Regions from separate parts of the Rhizobium indigoferae genome, predicted to be linked through region 2. Evidence: riboswitches for the same ligand, from Rfam matches in the RefSeq annotation. Region 2 holds a riboswitch; each other region holds the start of a gene.
The links. Region 2 has a riboswitch for cobalamin ahead of cobU (bifunctional adenosylcobinamide kinase/adenosylcobinamide-phosphate guanylyltransferase). Riboswitches for the same ligand answer to the same signal wherever they lie in the genome.
Positions count from the first base shown of each region.

Region 1: another riboswitch for cobalamin. It lies ahead of U5G49_RS13060 (ABC transporter substrate-binding protein); the one in region 2 lies ahead of cobU (bifunctional adenosylcobinamide kinase/adenosylcobinamide-phosphate guanylyltransferase).
Region 3: another riboswitch for cobalamin. It lies ahead of nrdH (glutaredoxin-like protein NrdH); the one in region 2 lies ahead of cobU (bifunctional adenosylcobinamide kinase/adenosylcobinamide-phosphate guanylyltransferase).
Region 4: another riboswitch for cobalamin. It lies ahead of bluB (5,6-dimethylbenzimidazole synthase); the one in region 2 lies ahead of cobU (bifunctional adenosylcobinamide kinase/adenosylcobinamide-phosphate guanylyltransferase).

Region 1 covers NZ_CP140635.1:2,549,602-2,554,661, reverse strand. The annotation lists partial or broken gene U5G49_RS13075 (AraC family transcriptional regulator) at 1-455, opposite strand, end outside; gene U5G49_RS13070 (DsrE family protein) at 546-914, shown strand; gene blh (bifunctional sulfur transferase/dioxygenase Blh) at 1,097-2,377, shown strand; cobalamin riboswitch at 2,519-2,773, shown strand; gene U5G49_RS13060 (ABC transporter substrate-binding protein) at 2,952-3,968, shown strand; gene U5G49_RS13055 (FecCD family ABC transporter permease) at 3,974-5,005, shown strand; gene U5G49_RS13050 (ABC transporter ATP-binding protein) at 5,002-5,060, shown strand, end outside.
Region 2 covers NZ_CP140635.1:2,339,145-2,344,204, reverse strand. The annotation lists gene U5G49_RS11920 (chloride channel protein) at 1-1,049, opposite strand, end outside; cobalamin riboswitch at 1,308-1,704, shown strand; gene cobU (bifunctional adenosylcobinamide kinase/adenosylcobinamide-phosphate guanylyltransferase) at 1,798-2,322, shown strand; gene cobW (cobalamin biosynthesis protein CobW) at 2,327-3,376, shown strand; gene cobN (cobaltochelatase subunit CobN) at 3,381-5,060, shown strand, end outside.
Region 3 covers NZ_CP140635.1:3,921,600-3,926,659, forward strand. The annotation lists gene nrdE (class 1b ribonucleoside-diphosphate reductase subunit alpha) at 1-1,557, opposite strand, end outside; gene nrdI (class Ib ribonucleoside-diphosphate reductase assembly flavoprotein NrdI) at 1,536-1,940, opposite strand; gene nrdH (glutaredoxin-like protein NrdH) at 1,955-2,176, opposite strand; cobalamin riboswitch at 2,443-2,666, opposite strand; gene U5G49_RS19420 (heavy metal translocating P-type ATPase) at 2,830-5,060, opposite strand, start outside.
Region 4 covers NZ_CP140635.1:2,185,923-2,190,982, forward strand. The annotation lists gene U5G49_RS11135 (phosphatase PAP2 family protein) at 1-515, shown strand, start outside; partial or broken gene U5G49_RS11140 (molybdopterin-dependent oxidoreductase) at 625-1,302, opposite strand; gene bluB (5,6-dimethylbenzimidazole synthase) at 1,299-1,985, opposite strand; cobalamin riboswitch at 2,028-2,215, opposite strand; gene U5G49_RS11150 (MFS transporter) at 2,390-3,793, shown strand; gene U5G49_RS11155 (HAMP domain-containing methyl-accepting chemotaxis protein) at 4,063-5,060, shown strand, end outside.

The DNA of each region.
Region 1 (5,060 bases), 210 kb from region 2:
CGGCGCAAAGCTCAGCCCGTCCCATTGCAGATAGCCGCAGAGCAGCCGCACGCCTTGCGCGGCCTCGCCATAGCGCAGCACGGGAATCTCACGCCACGGCTTTTGCGGCAGGTCGCGGGTCGGCAGCACCAGCTTGCCGTCTCTTCCCGCGCCGAGCTGATGTCCGGTGCCGAAGGGAAAGACTAGCACGTCGCCCGCCTCGAGATCGGCCTCTTCACCTTCCGTCTTCAGCCAGCAGCGGCCCTCCACAACGATGTGAAACGGCATCGTGCCCGAAGCCTTCGCCGAAAGGCTCGCCAAGGCCGGCGTGGCATCGGTCCGCCAGTCGCCCGTCGGCATGAAGCAGAACTGCAGTGATCCGATCCCGACAGGCGGATGGTCGACAGCAGCGCCGACAGCACGTCGTCACGCGCGACACCCGCAGCGCCTGGATTTTCGGACAAGGCTTCACGCATTCCGGCCAAATACGCGCCCCGCGCACCCTCCTATCATCAGCTCGTTCAAACCGGGTGAACGCTGTTCACCCTGACAAACGGGAGAATATTATGCAAACCCAAAGCGACAAACTGGTCGTGCTCGTCACCAAAGGCATCGAATCCGAACTGTCCTCCGTCGCCTTCACCATTGCCAATGGCGGCATCACCGCCGGGCTGAAGGTCTCGGTGTTCCTCACCAGCACCGGGATCGACCTGGTGCGCAAGGGCGGCCAGCGCATGACGCATGTGCCGCCGCTCGATCCGCTGTCGAGCCTGATCGAGAATTTCCAGCAGCGCGGCGGCACGATCTGGGCTTGCCCGCCCTGTGTGACCTCGCGCGGTTATACGCAGGAAGACTTGCTCGACGGCGTCGTCATCGTCGGTGCCAGCGCCATGCATGCCGAGATCAAGGAAGGTGCTGCGACGCTGTCGTTTTGACGATACTCGGCCGGGATGGGCGGGAGTTTGGGCGGCGTCTCCCGCCGGTTTCTTCAGGCTTTGCGGATCGGCGACAGGTGCTGAGAAATACCAAGCGCCTATTCTTGCATTCGGCAATATACTTGTGAGATTGTATCGATATACGTGCGATAATGCCTGGTGCGGGCAGCGCGGGGGCTTCGATGACATCCGTGAGGGTCAATGAGCTGATATCGGTGGCGGGGCAGCCCGAGGCCGCAGGTTTTGCCGCCTTCGCGGCTGATGGCTTTGCCGCCGTCATCAATGCCCGGCCGGATGGCGAGGAGCCGGGGCAGCCGGGCAATACCTCGGAAAAGGCTTCCGCCGCCACCGCCGGGCTCGCCTACAGCTTCGTGCCCGTGAAGGGAACCGAGATCACCGAAGCCGATATCCGTGCCTTCCAGGCAGCGATGGCCGAGGCCAAGGGACCGGTCGTCGCCCATTGCAAGAGCGGCACGCGGGCGCTGACGCTCTATGCACTGGGCGAGGTGCTCGACGGCCGGATGAAGCCCGGAGATGTCGAGGCCTTCGGTCAAGGCCTCGGTTTCGATCTTGCTGGCGCGCGCCGCTGGCTGGAAAAGCGGTCAGGGCAGGCGGCTCATGTGAAGGCCTTCTTCGAGCCCCGCACCTGCAGTGTGCAATATGTCGTTTCCGACCCGGCGACGAAACGCTGCGCCATCATCGACCCAGTGCTCGATTTCGACGAAATGTCGGGGGCGACGGGAACGGCCAATGCCGACGCCATCCTCGCTCATATCAAAAGTGAAGGGCTGACGGTCGAGTGGATCCTCGACACGCATCCGCATGCCGATCATTTCTCCGCCGCGCACTATCTGCATGAGAAGACCGGTGCGCCGACGGCGATCGGCGCCCATGTCACCGACGTGCAGACGCTCTGGAAGGAGATCTATAACTGGCCGGCGCTTAAAGCCGACGGTTCGCAATGGGACCAGCTGTTTGCCGATGGCGACACCTTCGAGATCGGTGCGCTTAAAGCCCGCGTGATGTTTTCGCCCGGGCACACACTCGCCTCAGTGACCTATGTAATCGGCGACGCCGCCTTCGTGCACGACACAGTGTTCACGCCGGATTCCGGCACGGCGCGAACCGATTTTCCGGGCGGCAGCGCCAGTGCCCTCTGGCACTCGATCCAGGCCATCCTATTGCTGCCCGAGGAGACCCGGCTCTTTTCCGGCCACGACTACCAGCCCGGCGGCCGCCACCCCCGCTGGGAAAGCACGGTGACCGCCCAGAAAAGCGCCAATCCTCATATCACAGGCATCGACGAGGCCGGCTTCATCGCGCTGCGCCAGGCGCGCGACCGCACGCTGCCGAAGCCGAAGCTGATGTTGCATGCGCTGCAGGTCAATATCCGCGGCGGGCGGTTGCCCGAGCCGGAGGAGAACGGCCGGCGGTATTTGAAGATACCGCTGGATGCGTTGTAGGGGCGGCCGGGGCTGGGAGTGGGCGCCTTTGCCCCAGGTGCGGTAGGCTTCGGCGATGCGGCGGGCGGAGGCGATCGCAACATATTTATCCGCTGGTGGGATGGCTCCTTCGGAATCATCATTGACGTCGTGCAGGTCTGCGACGTAACTGGGTGCGACGGTTCCCTGAAGATGACTCCAAGGGGATTAATAGGGAACACGGTGAGGACGACCCAGTAGGGACCGAGACCGTGGCTGCCCCCGCAACTGTAAGCGGATTGTCGATCATCTCAGGAATGGCCAGCGACTGGCCATCTCTGAAGGGCCCATGGCCCTGCCACTGCGGATATCGCGGGAAGGCGGATGTAACGACGGATATCCGCAAGCCAGGAGACCTGCCGTCAATCACGATCCAATCAACCGGGCGGGGATGCCCGGACAAGGAACAGATATGATTGACCTGCTGAACCTTCGCCGAATTTCGGCATGCATCCGTCTCGATTGGGCCTCCTGCGGCTAGGGCACGCCTAAGCGTGCTTTCGGTCCGCGCACATGCGCGGAACGGCCGTGATTTTTTCCTTCATCGAGGTTTTCCATGCGCCAGATTCTCGCCGCCATGACATTTGCCTTCGGGCTCGCCGGCCTTGCGGCACCAAGCCTTGCCGCGACGCACTACCCCCTGACCGTCAGTAATTGCGGCCACCAGGTGACTTTTCAGAAGGCGCCCGCCAGGATCGTTTCGATCGGCCAGGGTATGACCGAAATTCTTTTCTCGCTCGGCCTTGCCGACAAGATCGCCGGGACGGCCGTCTGGGTCGGTCCAGTCCTGCCGCAATATGCCGAGGCCAACAGCAAGATAAAGCGGCTTGCCGACAACGATCCGAGCTTCGAATCCGTCGTCGGGCAGGAGCCCGACCTGGTGGCGGCCGAGTTCGAATGGCATGTCGGCGCGCAGGGCTCCGTCGGTAAGCGGGAACAGTTCAAGGATCTCGGGATCAATACCTATCTCGCGCCGGCCGATTGCGTCGCCAAGGTCAACACAGATGGCGGCGACGGCGTGCGTGGGGAATTGTTCACGATGGACCTGATCTACCGGGAAATCGCCGAGCTCTCGGAGATTTTCGACGTGAAGGACCGCGGCGATGCGCTGATTTCGGCGCTGAAGAAGCGCGAGGCGGATGCTGTCGCGTCGATATCGGGCGCATCGGGCAAGAACCTGCCCGTCGTCTTCTGGTTCTCCAGCAAAGAGGTCAGCGGCGACGCCTTCATCGCCGGCAAGAACAGCGCGCCCGCCTATATCCTGAAGACGATCGGTGCGAAGAACGTTGTCACCACGGAAGAGGAATGGCCGCTGGTGGGTTGGGAAACCATCGCCCAGGCGAACCCTGCCGTCATCGTGCTCGCGACCATGGACCGCCGCCGTTATGCGGCTGACGATCCTAAGGTCAAGGTCGATTTTCTTGAGAACGACCCTGTGACCAAGGAGCTCGACGCGGTCAAAAACAAGCACTTCGTGATGATGGACGCGCAGTCGATGAACCCGACGATCCGCACGATCGATGGCATCGAGACATTGGCGAACGGCATCAAGTCCTTCGGCCTGGCGCAGTGAAGGCAATGTCGGTCAGGCAACAGGGATGGTGGGCGCTTGCCGCGCTCACCATTGCCGCACTTCTCCTGCTCGGGCTGATGATCAGCCTTGCCGTTTCCATTGGCGAGATCGCAATTCCCGTTGCGACCACGGCGGAGGCGGTCTCGAACCGGCTGTTCGGAACGAATTTCGAGATCAGCCGCATCCACCAGGGCATCGTCTGGGATTATCGTCTGAGCCGCGCGCTCGTCGCGGCCAGCGCCGGCGCATCGCTCTCGCTTTGCGGTGCGATCCTGCAGGCGCTGCTGCGCAATCCGCTGGCCGAACCCTATGTGCTCGGCATCTCCGCCGGCGCCTCGACGGGCGCCGTCTGCGTGATGATCCTCGGTTTCGGCTACGGCATTCTCGGCCTCTCGAGCGGCGCCTTCATCGGTGCGGTGATCGCCTTTCTGCTGGTCGGCTTCCTGGCAACGGGTGCGGGAGGAAGCGGCGAGCGCATCATCCTTTGCGGCGTCGCCGGTTCGCAGCTCTTCAATGCGCTGACCTCCTACATCGTGACGACATCGGCGAATGCCGAGCAGGCGCGCGGCATCCTGTTCTGGCTTTTGGGTTCGCTCAGTGGCGTGCGCTGGCCCGATGTCTATCTGTCGGTGCCGATCGCGCTTGCCGGCTTCATCATCTGCATGGCCCATGTGCGGGCGCTGGACGCCTTCGCTTTCGGCACGGATGCTGCCGCCTCGCTCGGCATTGCCGTACGCCGCGTCCAAATCGTGCTGTTCGGCATGACGGCGGCGATGACGGCAAGCGTCGTCAGCATGGTGGGTTCGATCGGCTTCGTTGGCCTCGTCATCCCTCACGCCGCCCGCTTCCTCGTCGGGCCGGGGCATGAGCGGCTGCTGCCGGCAACAGCGCTCGGCGGTGCGATTTACATGGTCGGCGCCGATATTGTTTCGCGCGTCATCATACCGCAGCAAATCCTGCCGATCGGCGTCGTCACCGCACTCTTCGGCGCGCCGGCCTTCGCCATCATCCTCTATCGCGTGCGAGGGAATGCATGAGCATCAGCGTCGACGAGGTAAGCTTTGCCGCCGGCGATACCGTCATCGTCAACGG
Region 2 (5,060 bases):
AAGAACAGCCCACCCCTGAAGCCGGAGCCGATCGAGATCGCCGAGGCGAAGGATTTCAAGAGGAAGAGGCCGATCAGGGTCGGGATCGCCACCTCACGGGAAAGGTTGAGATGCAGCGCGCCGTGGCCGGCCGAGAGCACCTGCGGTGAGATCATCGCCAACAGCCCGACGATGATGCCGCCGAGTGCCGGGCGGAAGGGTGGGGCGATCGAGCTCTTGCGCGCCAGCTCTTCGACAAAGGCGACGCCCTGCATGATCAGGATGCCGACACCGGCGCAGAAAGCACCGAGCAGCAGTGCTGGGATATAATCGGCTGGCACGACCGAGCCGAAGCTGCCGATATCGATGGTGAAATCGCTGCCGGCAAGCAGCCTTGCGATCAGGGTGGAGACAAGGGCGGAGACGACGACAGGCGTCAGCGACACGATCGTATAGGTGCCGATGATCAGCTCAAAAGCATAGAAAGCGCCGGTCAGCGGCGCGTTGAAGGCGGCGGCGATGGCGCCCGCCGCGCCGCAGCCAACGAGGGTGCGCAGGTCCGAGCGGCGAAGCTGCAGCTTCAGGCCGAATTTGGAGGCGAGGCCGGCGGCAAGCTGGGTATAGCCGGCCTCCAGGCCGACGGAGGCGCCGAAACCGTTGGAGATCAGGTTCTGCACGGCAACGATGATGCTGTCGGTCAAGGACAGGCGGCCGCCATGCAGCGCATTGGCCTCGATCGGGTCGACCATCGGCTTCTTGCGTCGTTTCGCCAGCACTAGGAGCAACAGGCCGAGCAGGGCGCCGCCAATGACGGGGGCAGTGAGCAGCAGCATCTTGTTCTCGATCTCGGACGAGCTCAGTCGCTCGCTGTCGGCGATGCCGAAGACCAGCTGATGCAGCTCGTTGGAGACGAAACTCATGCCGGTGACGGCGAGACCCGAGATGATGCCGACGACGGCGCCCGCCAGCGACAGGCCGACCTCGCTACGGCGGGTCAGCGCCCGCAGGCGTCCCGGATCGAAGAAAACACGCAGCGCACGAAAACGGCGCCGATCCAATTTCATAAGCATGGCTAGACAACTAGGCGGGGAGAGGCCCGGTCAAGGGCAGAGATGGTCGCGCAGTCCGCTTGCGACGCAATTGCGGCGAAAAGCCGGCGGATGGGATAAATTTTTATGACGTAAGTCTCTGATAAATGACGATATTTTAGGTAGAGTAAGTCGTGTTGGCGGAGTTGCTTCCTCTGGCCGGCCATTGCCCGGTCGCCAAGGCCGGTTGACTTCACCTCTGAGCTTGCCTAACCATCCCTCAACGGATGGTCGCCCGACCATCCTGACATAACGGATGGTTCCGGATCGGTGTTACGCCCTTCCGGATGAAAAGGGAATGTGACGGGGCGGACCCAAGCCGGGCGCCTTCATCACAGCCGACCCCGCGACTGTAGAGCGGTCAGGGTCTTCCATCCGGCATCAAGCCCTTCCGGCTCGGAGCCTGCAATCGCGCGGGCCGGCGGGACGGGCGGCATGCCGGAAAAGCCACTGGATATGCATGGTGATCAACCGGGGTCGGACGCCTCTCAAGTCTACGAATCGTCCACCTTTTCACTGATGCAGCCGGGAAGGCGAGGATGATCCGCTGGCACGATCAGGGCGACCGGTTTCCGGTCTGCCCCGATCGCGGCCGATAACCGCGAGCCAGGAGACCTGCCATGCGTGCCGGGCGAGAAGCCCACACCTGGGCACTATGCCCGTTGCCAGCACGGAGGTTGTCTTGGCTGAACGATTGAATTCAGCGCAGCCTGGTGCGGCGCGAAGGGGCATGACGGCTGCCCCCTCAAACACTGTCTTCATCCTCGGCGGCGCACGTTCCGGCAAGTCCCGGTTCGCCGAAGGCCTCGTCACGGCAACCAGCCTCGATCGCCATTACCTCGCCACCGGCCGCGCCTGGGACGAGGAGATGCAGGCGCGCATCGCGCAACACAAGGCCGATCGTGGTCCGTCCTGGACGACGCATGAGGAGCCGCTCGATCTTGTCGGCAAGCTTGCCGACATCGATGGCGAAGGGCGCATCGTGCTGATCGATTGCCTGACGCTGTGGGTCACCAATCTGATGATGGAGAAGCGTGAGATGGCGGCGGAATTTGCCGCACTTGCCGATTTCCTGCCCGCCGCGAAGGCGCGGCTCGTTTTCGTTTCCAACGAGGTCGGTCTCGGCATCGTGCCGGATAATCGCATGGCGCGGGATTTTCGCGATCATGCCGGCCGGCTGCACCAATCGATCGCGGCGAGGGCCGCCGAAGTTTATTTCATCGCGGCAGGCCTGCCGCTGAAAATGAAGGGTTAAGTCCATGAACCAGCAGAAGATTCCCGCAACCGTCATTACCGGCTTCCTCGGTGCCGGCAAAACGACGATGATCCGCAACCTGCTGACCAATGCCGGCGGCAAGAAGATTGCGCTGATTATCAACGAATTCGGCGATCTCGGCGTCGACGGAGACGTGCTGAAGGGCTGCGGTGCGGAGAATTGCACTGAGGACGACATTATCGAGCTCACCAATGGCTGCATCTGCTGCACGGTCGCGGACGACTTCATCCCGACGATGACGAAGCTGCTCGAACGCGAACAGCGGCCCGACCATATCGTCATCGAAACCTCGGGCCTTGCTTTGCCGCAGCCGCTGGTCGCCGCCTTCAACTGGCCCGACATTCGCACCCAGGTGACCGTCGACGGTGTCATCACGGTGGTCGATAGTGCTGCCGTTGCCGCCGGCCGTTTCGCCGACGACCATGATGCCGTCGATGCGCGCCGTGCCGAGGATGAATCGCTCGATCACGAAAGCCCGATCGAGGAGCTGTTCGAGGACCAGCTCACCTGCGCCGACCTCATCGTGCTCAACAAGACCGACTTGATCGACGCCGCGGGCCTTATCAGGGTGCGCGACGAGGTCGCCTCCCGCACGGTGCGCAAGCCCGTGATGATCGAGGCGAGAAATGGCGAGGTGTCAGCCGGCATCTTGCTCGGCCTTGGCATCGGCACGGAGGACGATGTCGCCAATCGCAAGTCGCATCACGAGCTGGAGCATGAGGATGGCGCGCCGCACGATCACGACGAATTCGACAGCTTTGTCGTCGATCTCGGAGCCATTGCCGATCCCGCCGGTTTCGTCGAAGCGCTAAAGGACATCATATCAGCCCATGACGTGCTGCGTCTCAAGGGTTTCGTCGACGTTTCAGGCAAGCCGATGCGTTTGCAGCTCCAGGCCGTCGGCAGCCGCATCGACCATTATTTCGACCGCGCCTGGGCAGCCGGAGAAAAGCGCGGCACACGCCTCGTTGTCATTGGCCTGCACGAAATGGACCAGGACGCGGTGAGGGCGGCGATCGAAGCGCTGGCATAGACCGATGCATCTGCTTCTGGCCCAGCAGGGAACGATCAGCGACGGCGAGGAGGCAATCGACCTTGGGCAGACGCCGGGCGATATCCTGTTCCTGTCGGCGGCCGACAGCGAGCTTGCCGCGATCGCAGCCGCCCATCGCGATCGCCGGACAGCACCTTCGCTGAGGCTCGCCAGTCTGATGAGCCTCAAGCATCCGATGTCGGTCGATACCTATGTCGAGCGCACCGCGCGGCATGCGAAGCTGATCATCGTGCGTGCGCTCGGCGGCGCCAGCTATTTCCACTATGCGCTGGAAGCGCTGCATGCGGCTGCGGCTCGCGCCGGTGCACTGATTGCGGTCTTGCCGGGTGATGCCAGGCCAGATGCGGGGCTGGTTCCTTTCTCCAATGTTGATCTCGACGATCTCAACGCGCTCTGGGCCTATCTGATCGAGGGCGGCGATGCTAATGCGCGGGCGTTTCTCGATTATGCCGGGGCGATGCTGTCGGGCACAGAGAAGCCGGCACCGGCTGTGCCTTTGATGAAGGCAGGTATTTGGTGGCCGGGGCGGGGGTTGATCGGGGTCGAGGAGTGGCGGCGGGTCGTTTTAGATATGTCTTCGGGTGCGGGGATGGTAGCGGAGGAGGGATTTGAATCCCCTACAGTCGCCATCAGCTTCTACCGCGCCCTGGTGCAGAGCGGCGAGACCGGGCCGATCGAAGCGCTTGTCGAGGCGCTGGCCGGACTCGGCCTCCGGCCGCTGCCGGTCTTTGCCTATAGCCTCAAGGATCCCATCTCCACCGGCATTCTCGAAAGCGTATTTTCGGCGCTGAAACCCGACGTTGTCATCAACACGACGGGCTTTGCGGTCTCGGCACCGGGTGCGGACCGGCAGCCGACGGTGCTGGAAGCGAATGATGCGATCGTGCTGCAGGCGATCCTGTCGGCCTCGTCGAAGGAGGCATGGGCGGCTTCTCCGCAGGGCTTGTCGGCGCGCGATCTCGGCATGAACGTGGCACTGCCTGAAGTCGATGGCCGGGTGCTGGCGCGGGCGGTGTCCTTCAAGACGGCGGCGCGCTACGATGCGCTGGTCGAGACGAATATCGTCGCCAGCCAGGCCGATGCCGGCCGGGTGCGCTATACGGCTGAACTTGCCGCCAATTGGGCGCGGCTGCGGAAGACTTCCGCCGGCCACCGGCGCATCGCGCTCGTCATGGCGAACTATCCGAACCGCGACGGCCGGATCGGCAACGGCGTCGGCTTGGATACGCCGGCCGGCACCGTCCAGGTGCTGAAGGCTATGCGGGTGGCGGGATATCCGGTCGCCGAGATTCCGGCCGACGGCGATGCGCTGATCCGCCACCTGATGGAAGGACCGACCAATTCCGGTTCCGACGGAAAGATCATCCGCGAGACGCTTTCCCTGAGTCTGTACAACAGCTTCCTGGAATCTCTTCCCAGTAAGATTCAGGATGAGGTGAGAGCCCGCTGGGGCAACCCGCAAGACGATCCGTATTTTCGCGAAGGCGTCTTCGCCCTGCCTTTTGCGCGCTTCGGCGAGGTGCTCGTCGGCATCCAGCCAGCACGCGGCTATAATATCGACCCGAAAGAGAGTTATCATTCGCCGGATCTCGTGCCGCCGCACGGTTATCTCGCCTTCTACGCTTTCCTGCGCCGCGCGTTCGGCGCCCATGCCGTCATCCAT
Region 3 (5,060 bases), 1.6 Mb from region 2:
ATAGAAATAGATATTGGTGAAATCGACGCCTTCCTCGGAGCCGTAGAAGATACGCTCGCGGGCGAGATAACCGTGCATGTTCATCTGGCCGAGGCCGATCGCATGGCTCTCGTCATTGCCCTTCTCGATCGAGGGAACCGAGGAAATGTGACTCATGTCGGAAACGGCTGTCAGCGCCCGGATCGAGGTCTCGATCGTCTTGCCGAAATCTGCCGAATCCATTGCCGCCGCGATATTCAGCGAGCCGAGATTGCAGGAAATATCCTTGCCGAGATGTTTGTAGGAAAGGTCGTCATGATATTCGCTCGCCTCGCTGACCTGCAGGATTTCCGAGCATAGATTGCTCATCGAAATACGTCCGGCGATCGGGTTCGCCCGGTTCACCGTGTCCTCGAACATGATGTAGGGGTAGCCGCTCTCGAACTGGATTTCGGCAAGCACCTGGAAGAATTCGCGCGCCTTGATCTTCTTCTTCGAAATGCGGGCATCCGCCACCATCTCGCGATATTTTTCCGTCACCGAAATCTCGGTGAAAGGCACGCCATAGACGCGTTCCACGTCATAGGGCGAGAACAGATACATATCCTCGTTGTTCTTGGCGAGTTCGAAGGTGATATCGGGCACGACGACGCCGAGTGACAGCGTCTTGATGCGGATTTTTTCGTCGGCATTTTCGCGCTTGGTGTCGAGGAAGCGCATGATATCGGGATGATGGGCATTGAGATAGACCGCACCCGCGCCCTGCCGCGCCCCGAGCTGGTTGGCATAGGAGAAGCTGTCTTCGAGCAGCTTCATCACCGGGATGATGCCCGAGGACTGGTTCTCGATATGCTTGATCGGCGCGCCTGCCTCGCGGATATTCGTCAGCGACAGCGCCACGCCGCCGCCGCGCTTCGACAATTGCAGCGCCGAATTGATCGAGCGGCCGATCGATTCCATATTGTCCTCGACGCGCAGCAGGAAGCAGGAAACCAGTTCGCCGCGCTGCTTCTTGCCGGCATTGAGGAAGGTCGGCGTCGCCGGCTGGAAACGGCCGGAAATGATCTCGTCGACCATGTCGCGCGCAAGGCCTTCGTCGCCGCGCGCCAAGGCCAGAGCCACCATGCAGATGCGGTCCTCATAGCGCTCGAGATAGCGCTTTCCGTCGAAGGTCTTCAGCGTATAGCTGGTGTAATATTTGAAGGCGCCGAGGAAGGTCGGGAAACGGAATTTCTTGGCATAGGCCTGGTCGAACAGATCCCGCACGAAATTGAAGGAATACTGGTCGAGAACCTCCTGCTCGTAATATCCCTCGGTCACGAGGTAATTGAGCTTTTCCCTCAGATTGTGGAAGAACACCGTGTTCTGGTTCACATGCTGGAGGAAATATTGCTTGGCCGCCAAACGATCCTTGTCGAGCTGAATCCGCCCCTCATCGTCATAGAGGTTCAGCATCGCGTTCAGCGCGTGATAGTCGAGGGTTTCGGCTGCCTTCGGCGGCCTTTCCCCGGCGGGCTGAGCAAAAGTTTGATGCGGTTTTGCGCCCGCATCCCGCGTCAGGTTTGTTCCCGTGTCCAAAATCGTTCCATTCCGTGTTTGACCTTGGCGACGTCGTCTTCGGTGCCCATGAGCTCGAACCGGTAAAGGTACGGCACCTGGCATTTCTGCGAGACCACGTCGCCGGCGAGCCCGTATGTCTCGCCGAAATTGCTGTTGCCCGCGGCGATCACGCCGCGGATGTGTCCTCGGTTTTCCGCATCGTTGAGGAAACGGATCACCTGCTTGGGAACGGCACCCTTGCCGCCGTCGCCGCTATAGGTCGGCACGATCAGCACGAAGGGTTCGCGGATATGGAACGCGTCTGCGCCACCTGGCGGAATGCGCGCCGCGCGCAGACCGAGCTTGGCGACGAACCGATGGGTGTTCTCGGATCGGCTGGAATAATAGACAATCAAGCCCATCGCTTGTCCTCAGGTCAGGAGAGCGCGCTGATCATGTCGGGACGGAAGCCCGCCCAATGCTGCTCGCCGGCGATGACGACAGGCGCCTGCATGTAGCCGAGGCTGCGGACGCGATCGAGCGCTTCGGCATCCTGCGAGATATCGACGATGTCATAATCGACGCCCAGACGGTCGAGGGCGCGGTAGGTGGCAGTGCACTGGACGCAGGCAGGCTTGCTGTAGACGGTAATGGTCATGATATTCCTCGTGACGATGCGATTGGGACGCAGGACATCGATCGGAAATCTGTCGATATCCGTCGAAAAATTCTCTGATGATTTTGAGCTGTGCGGCTGTTTAGCCGCTGGGCGTACTCCGCCCTCTACCTCTAGTGGGTGGCGGCCTGAACTGAAATTCTGACATGACTTCACCCCGAAGTGGCTCATGCGGAGGTTCGGGCCCGCGAAACGCGATGCGGAGATTCCCCGCAGCCATGCAACGCGACCTTCCGGACACCCCGCCCGTGGACGTTTCGTTCGAGGCAGGTCTCCTGGCTCACGGGTCAAAGCGCCTGCCCAGCCTTCCCGGAGCATCATGCTCCAGTGACTTGAAATCGGACAGTTGCTCGCCGCTTACAGTTGCGGGGGCAGCCCCGGCATTGCCGCGCCATGATGGCGAAGCGCACCGAATTCCCGTCTTAGCCGCCGATCCTCACGAATCGACGGAACCTCGAACACTAGATATGGTACGCGAATCGATCATGACGTCAACAAGTTGTTGTGGCGGCGCGACAATGGCGGCAACGAATCGCCGCGCTGTGTATGATGTGGATAACGAAGCGTTAACGGAAAAGCGCTGTGTAGAACCCATCATAAAAAGAGCTGGCAGAAGCCGGCTCCTCAAACGACATTCATATTTTTATCCGAAGCAACCGCAGTGCATTGATCGTCACCAGCACGGTGGCGCCGGTATCGGCAAGAATCGCTGGCCAGAGCCCGGTGATCCCTGCGATCGTCGTCACCAGAAACACCGCCTTCAGCCCGAGTGCGATGGTGATATTCTGCAGGATGTTGCGCATCGTGCGTTTGGAAAGTTCGATCATCCGCGCCACGTCGCCAACGCGTCCGTGCAGCACGGCGGCATCCGCCGTCTCCAGCGCCACATCGGTGCCGCCGCCCATGGCGATGCCGATATCGGCAGCGGCCAGCGCCGGAGCATCGTTGATGCCGTCGCCGACCTTGGCGACGATGAAGCCCTGGCGCTTCAATTCGCCGACGACCCGCTGCTTATCCTCCGGCATCATCTCGCCGCGCCAGTCGATGCCGAGCATGCCGGCAACGGCTGCTGCCGTCCGCTTGTTGTCGCCCGTCAACATCACCGCCTTGACGCCTGCCGATTTGAGCGCAGCGAGCCCGGCCTCGGCATCCTCACGCGGCTCGTCACGCATGGCGATCAGGCCGGCCGCAACACCGTTGACGAGCAGCACCGACACGCTCTTGCCCTCGTCGTTCAGCGCAGTGATGCGTGCATCCTGTTCCGCGCTGAGCGTCCCGCGCTCGCGGGCGGCAGGCGGCGACAGCAGATCCAGCGCCTCACCGCCGACTTTGCCGCTGACACCCTTGCCCGGCAGCGCTTCCAGCTCGAAGGCCGGCGGCACGGGAACGCCGTCCGCCTTGGCGCGGTTGAGGATCGCCAGCGCCAGCGGATGGCTGGAACCCTGCTCCAGCACCGCCGCGCGCGACAGCACCTGCGCCTCGCTCAGGCCAAAGGAAATGATGTCGGTCACCTGAGGCTTGCCTTCTGTCAGCGTGCCTGTCTTGTCGAAGGCGACCATCGTCACCTTGCCGAGCGTTTCCAACACCGCGCCGCCCTTCATCAGCAGCCCGCGCCGCGCACCGGATGAAAGCGAGGCGGCGATCGCCGCCGGCGTCGAGATGACGAGCGCGCAGGGGCAGCCGATCAAAAGGATCGCAAGGCCCTTGTAGACCCATTCGCCCCACGGCCCAGCGAACAGCAACGGTGGAACGACCGCGACAAGCGCTGCGACCACGACGACGCCGGGCGTGTAATAGCGCGAGAACCGATCGATGAAGCGTTCGGTCGGCGCCTTCGATTCCTGAGCTTCCTCCACCAGCTTGACGACGCGGGCGATGGTATTGTCGGCGGCAGCCGCCGTGACGCGAACCCTGAGCACCGCATCGCCATTCACCGTGCCGGCAAAAACGACGGCATCGACGCCCTTGCGCACCGGCGTGCTCTCGCCCGTCACCGGCGCCTCGTCGATCGCGCTCTCGCCTGAGATGATGATGCCGTCCGCCGAGATCCGGTCGCCAGGACGAACCATGATGATGGCGCCGACCGAAAGGCTTTCCGCAGGCACCTCCCGTGTCTGCCCATTGTCTTCGAGTAGCGCACTCTTCGGCACCAGTGCCGTCAGCGACTGGATGCTTTCGCGCGCCTTGCCCGCTGCCACCCCTTCCAGCAGCTCGCCAACGAGGAACAGGAACACGACAGTTGCCGCCTCTTCGCCGGCATTGATGATGACGGCGCCGACAGCGGCGATCGTCATCAGCATCTCGATCGAAAACGGTGTTCCTGAGAGGGCAGCCATGACAGCGCGCCGAGCGATCGGCACCAGCCCGATCAGCATGGCGACGATGAAGGCATAGGACGCAATCGCCGGCACGAGATGGCCGACGGCATAGGCGGCAACGAGTGCCGCACCCGAAAGGATGGTCAGCCGGCCCTTCCTACTCTGCCACCAGGGACCGGCCATCGGCGCATGGTCGTGCCCGTGCAGCCCCTCGATTTCCTTCTCGCCATGTTCGTGAGAATGGTCGTGGCCATGACTTGCATGATCGTGCCCTTCATGGTCGTGGTCATGGCCCGCGTGATCACCGTGATCACCGTGATCATGTCCATGGTCATGACGGTGCTGCGAGCCGTGTTCATGCGCAGCCGCAGCGTTTCCGGCAAGCGGCGCGACGGAATAGCCGAGCCCGGTCACCTTCTTCTCGATCGTCTTGAGATCGCTGCTGCCATCATGCCGGACGGTCATCGTGCCCGCCATCACCGAGACGGAAACATCGGCGACACCCGCCACGCGTCTGACCGCCGTATCGATCTTGGTTGCGCAGGCGG
Region 4 (5,060 bases), 150 kb from region 2:
CGGATGCAGTCCGCCAGTTTGAGCGAAAATTCCCCAACAGCTACAAGGCGTTCTACTGGCAAAGTCCATCCGGCCTGTTCACCGACTGGTATGACTATGCCAGCAAGTGGATGTTCGAGGACAAGACGGATTCGAACCCGCCGCGCGCCGCACGGGCTTACGCGATGCTCGCAACGGTCTATTACGACGCCTACATCGCAAGCAACGACGGGAAATACGCTTATTGGTACCTGCGGCCCAACATGCTTGACCCGAGCATCACTCCCCTGTTCGCAGTGCCGGCCCATCCCAGTTATCCGTCGAATCACTCCACGTTGTCGACTGCCCGATGCGAGGTGCTTGCCTATCTGTTCCCCGACCAGGCGGAGTTCATCCGAACGGTCGGCAAGGAAGCGGGCGATTCCCGCATCTGGGCCGGCATCCACTATGAAATGGACAACCGGGCCGGTGCCGCACTTGGCAAAGCAGTCGCCGGGAAATTCATCGAGCGGGCAAAAAAAGACGGGGCAGACTAGCGGAAGGGCCGCTAGCGCCTTTCTCCTGAAATGTCGCAATCCTAAGCGAGGGGTTCTCGGTGGAACGTTCCGTTCACTCAGCAGCCGACGTGCGAGGCAGCAACGTTTCTCAAACGATGCGGATGCGGCGCGTCACCTGGCCATTGCTTTCCCAGTATGTGTGCTTTTTGGCGATCAAGGGATCGTCCATCGCCGGTTGAATTTGCCCTGCGGTACTGATCGCGCGCGAGGTCACCGTGTGTTCTCCAGGCGAGGGATTTGGCCAATCCAGTGACCAAATCTTCCAGGCGTATTCGGCCTCCTCGCTGTGATCGATGACTGCCGGCATCCAGGGCCCTTGATCAATTTTCAGTTCGACCCGGTCGATCGGTGCACCCCAGGCTGCGCCGACGACCCGGTGACCCGAGTCGTTGCGCGTGACCTTGGCGGGCGCGGATTTCAGCAAGGCCCGGCCGACCGAGGTCTCGGCCCGCACGGTCTCGCCGTTGTGCTCTTCTTCCCGGATGGTGACATAGTCGCGGCCCATCAGCAGGCTCATGAAGCGGGTGTCGCGAACCTCGATGCCCTTCAGCCACTTGACGTTGGCGATCCCGTACCAGCCCGGAGTTATCAGCCGCAGCGGGAAACCGTTGGGGGCAGGCAGGGTCGCCCCGTTCATTTCGTAGCAGAGCAGATTGTCGGGGTTCATCGTGTCTGCGAGCGACATGCTGCGAGCGAAGTTCTGTTGCATCTTGATGTCGCGAATCGTGACCTCGCCTTTGTCGGTGCCGAAGAAGACGACCTCTAGGTGTTCAGTCCCCATCCATCATGGAAGACGAGTTCCTCGAGCGGCAGCCGCTGCCGCCAGCCTTTGACGGACAGTTCCGGCTCGTCATAGAGCCGGTCGACGAAACCGGCACAGAGCCAGGCGACCACCTCGATATGCTGGGGTATGCCGAGAATGCTCTTCAGGTCGCCTTCATGAAAGATGCTGACCCAGCCGATCCCGACCCCTTCCGCCCGCGCCGCAAGCCAGAGATTCTGGATGGCGCAGACTGTGGAATAGCTATCCATCCTGGGATTGTGCGTGCGCCCCAGCACGACGCTGCCGCTGCGGGTAGGATCGCAGGTCACGCATATGCCGAGCGGCGCCTCGACAATGCCTTCGAGCTTGAGCGAGCGGTAGGCCTGCCGTCGTTCACCTTCGAACATCAGCGCCGCCTCCTCGTTGGCCCTCCCAAAAGCATCCCGGACGCGCGCCCGCACGGTTGCGCTTTTCACCAGAATGAAATTCCACGGCTGCATAAAGCCGACGGAGGGTGCATGATGGGCAGCCGTCAGCAGCCGCTGCACAAGGTCATCCGGCAAGGGATCGGGCAGGAACTGGCTGCGAACGTCGCGCCGCGTCATGATCGCATGATAGACGGCCTCGCGTTCGGCCAAGGAAAAACCGGACGCCGCTGAAAGGGCATCCTCATCAAAGGGTCGCATCGTCAAATCCCCAACAACGCAACCGCCCCGCCGTCCGCGCGGATCGGTCTATCTAGCCAGGCCGGTCTTCTGACTCGGCGTCATCCGTCTGCCGCAGCCTTCCCGGCGAGAAGCCAGTGGCGTGATGAAGCGGCAAGCGTCGGCCTTACAGCGTTGGGCACGTTCCGGCTTTGCACCGGATTCCCGATTCTCCCGCCTGGACGGCGGGCACCTGACGGCGCATCTATTTCAGGAAAGCGCGGCGGCGGCAAGCCGGCCCTCATACCGCAGACACGTTGCATGCGACATCGACTTCATGGACAGAGGCGCATCGCTGCCTTAGAAACAAACCGATCCTGACCGACGCCCATGGCGCCGCACTTTTTCTCTTTGCACTTTGGTTGCCCGTGCCCCGCCTCACGCCCATGATCCTTGCGGTCGCCCTGTTCATGGAACAGATGGATTCGACCGTGATCGCCACCAGCCTACCGGCGATCGCAGCTGATATCGGCACCTCGCCGATCGCGCTGAAGCTCGCCGTCACCAGCTATCTCGTGGCGCTGGCGATCTTCATCCCGATCAGCGGCTGGATGTCCGATCGTTTCGGCGCACGCAACATCTTCCGCATGGCGATCTTCGTTTTCATGATCGGCTCGATCGCCTGCGCCTTTTCCAATTCGATCACGGCCTTCGTCATCTCACGCCTGATCCAGGGCGCCGGCGGCTCGATGATGACGCCGGTCAGCCGCCTGCTGCTGGTCCGGGGAACGCCGCGTCACGAACTCGTCGATGCCATGGCCTGGCTTACAATTCCAGCTTTGATCGGTCCGATCATGGGTCCGCCGATCGGCGGCTTCCTCACCACCTACCTCACCTGGCACTGGATCTTCTGGATCAACGTCCCGATCGGCGTGCTCGGCATCATCCTCGTCACCCGTTTCCTGCCGGCGGTCGAGCCGCGCACTCTGCGGCCGATGGACTTCCCCGGCTTCTTCCTTTGCGGCCTAGGCTTCTCCGGCTTCGTCTTCGGCCTGTCGGTGATCAGCCTGCCGGCCGTGCCCGTTATCTACGGTTATGTCACGGTTGCGATCGGCATCCTTGCCGGCCTCCTCTACCTCCTGCATGCCCGCCGCGTGCCCTATCCGCTTCTCGATCCGAAGATGTTCCGCTACCCGATGTTTCGGGCGGCGATCCTCGGCGCCTCGAATTTCCGCATGGGACTTGGCGCCCTGCCTTTCCTGATGCCGCTGATGCTCCAGCTCGGCTTCGGCTTGACGCCGCTGCAATCGGGCTCGGTCACCTTCGTCAGCGCGCTCGGCTCCATGGGTTCGAAATTCGCCGCCTCGCGCACCTTCAACGCCTTCGGCTTCCGCACGGTGATCTCGCTCACCACCTTGCTGGCGGCGATCTTCCTCGGCATCAACGGCCTTTTCACCGCCGAAACGCCACTGTTCCTGATCATGGCCTGCCTGCTGATCGGCGGCCTGTTCCGCTCCATGGCTTTCTCGGGCGTCAACGCCATGGCCTTCGGCGATGTCGATGATGCCGACAGCAGCCAGGCAACCGCAATCAATGCCGTTGCCCAGCGTATCTCCATGGCGATGGGTGTGGCGATCGCCGGCGGCATCCTCGAAATTTCCAGCAGCTTCCACGACGGCAGGCTGCTGGTCTCGGATTTCCACATCGCCTTCTTCAGCGTCTCGGCGATTTCGGCGCTGGCCTGCATCACCTTCCTGCGCCTGCCCCAAGATGCCGGCGCTGAACTGACGGCGCGCGGCCGCAAGCGCCGGCACGCCGAACCCGAAGAGGCCGTGGCTGAAAATAGCTGATCTCCCTGACGCCACGGAAGCATTCCTGCGCCCACCGGTTCGCAAGGCTCGGCGCAGGGGGAGGCAAGGCGAATGGCGCGCGTGTGCCCCGCATGCCTTTCTACTTTATGATTTATTCACACATCAAATACACACTGCGTTTGCGCGTTTTGGGTTGCTATCTGGACATGGGCATGAGCGCTCGTGATGCGACCGTCAGCGTCGATGCCCGTATTGATACGCCAGTCGGGAACATGTCCGACTGAGCCGCAATTCTAGGCCGCCGCGGAATGTTCCAATTTTTGAAAACGATGCCTCTGACAGCCAAGCTGGCGGCGATTATCGTTGCCGTAAACCTCTGCGGCATTTCCGCTTTCGCCACCTATACCTGGATGTACGAAACCCGGGCGTTGATCGATGGCGCCAAGGCGAACTGGTCCAAGGATGCGGAGCAGTTTGCATCTCTGGCCGCCGGCGGCGTGAAATGGGGGAAGGCGAACGCCGTTCGCGAGGCTTATTCGCTCTACCGCGACGACCCCTCGCTCGATCTTGTACAGTTTGCCGCATTCAACGCGGAACCGGCATCAGTCGATACGTGGACACGCGACGGCATCAACGGTTTGCCTGCACCCGCCGATCTGGCGAAGCGTCTCAGCGCGAAACCGGAAAAGACGACTGTCGATGATAGCGGAACATCCGCCGGCGTGGTCACGATCATCGCGCCGCTTCCGCTGGATAAGGCAGGCAAGGCCACCGGCTACATCGTCACGAACTGGTCTGTCGAAAAAATCGCTTCCGAAGTCAGGCAGAAAGTTCTCATTTCGTTGCTCACGCAGTCCGCGATCACCGCCATGGCCGTCGTTGCCTTCCTTCTCGCCATGCGCAGCCTGGTCGGCCGGCCCATCAGGGTGATCAGCGAACGAATTAGCGCGTTGCAGAAAGGCGATCTGGTCTCTCCCGTCACCTACAGGGAAAATGGCGACGAGATCGGCTTTCTGGCGCGAGCATTGGAAGTTTTCCGTCACGAGGCGATTGCGAAGGTCGAGAGAGAGCAAGCCGCTGCCGAGCAGAGTGCTTCGCTCGACGCCGAACGGGCGCGCAACGCATTGTTGACCGACGAGGCCAGCAACACGCAACGGCTGGTCATGAACGCTCTCGCAAATGCATTGGAAGGCCTTGCCGCCGGCGACTTCTCGATACACCTGGCCGATGTCGGTCCCGAATTCGATAAATTGCGGCAGGATTTCAACAACATGGTCGATGCGGTCGCGGCCGCTCTGACAGAGAT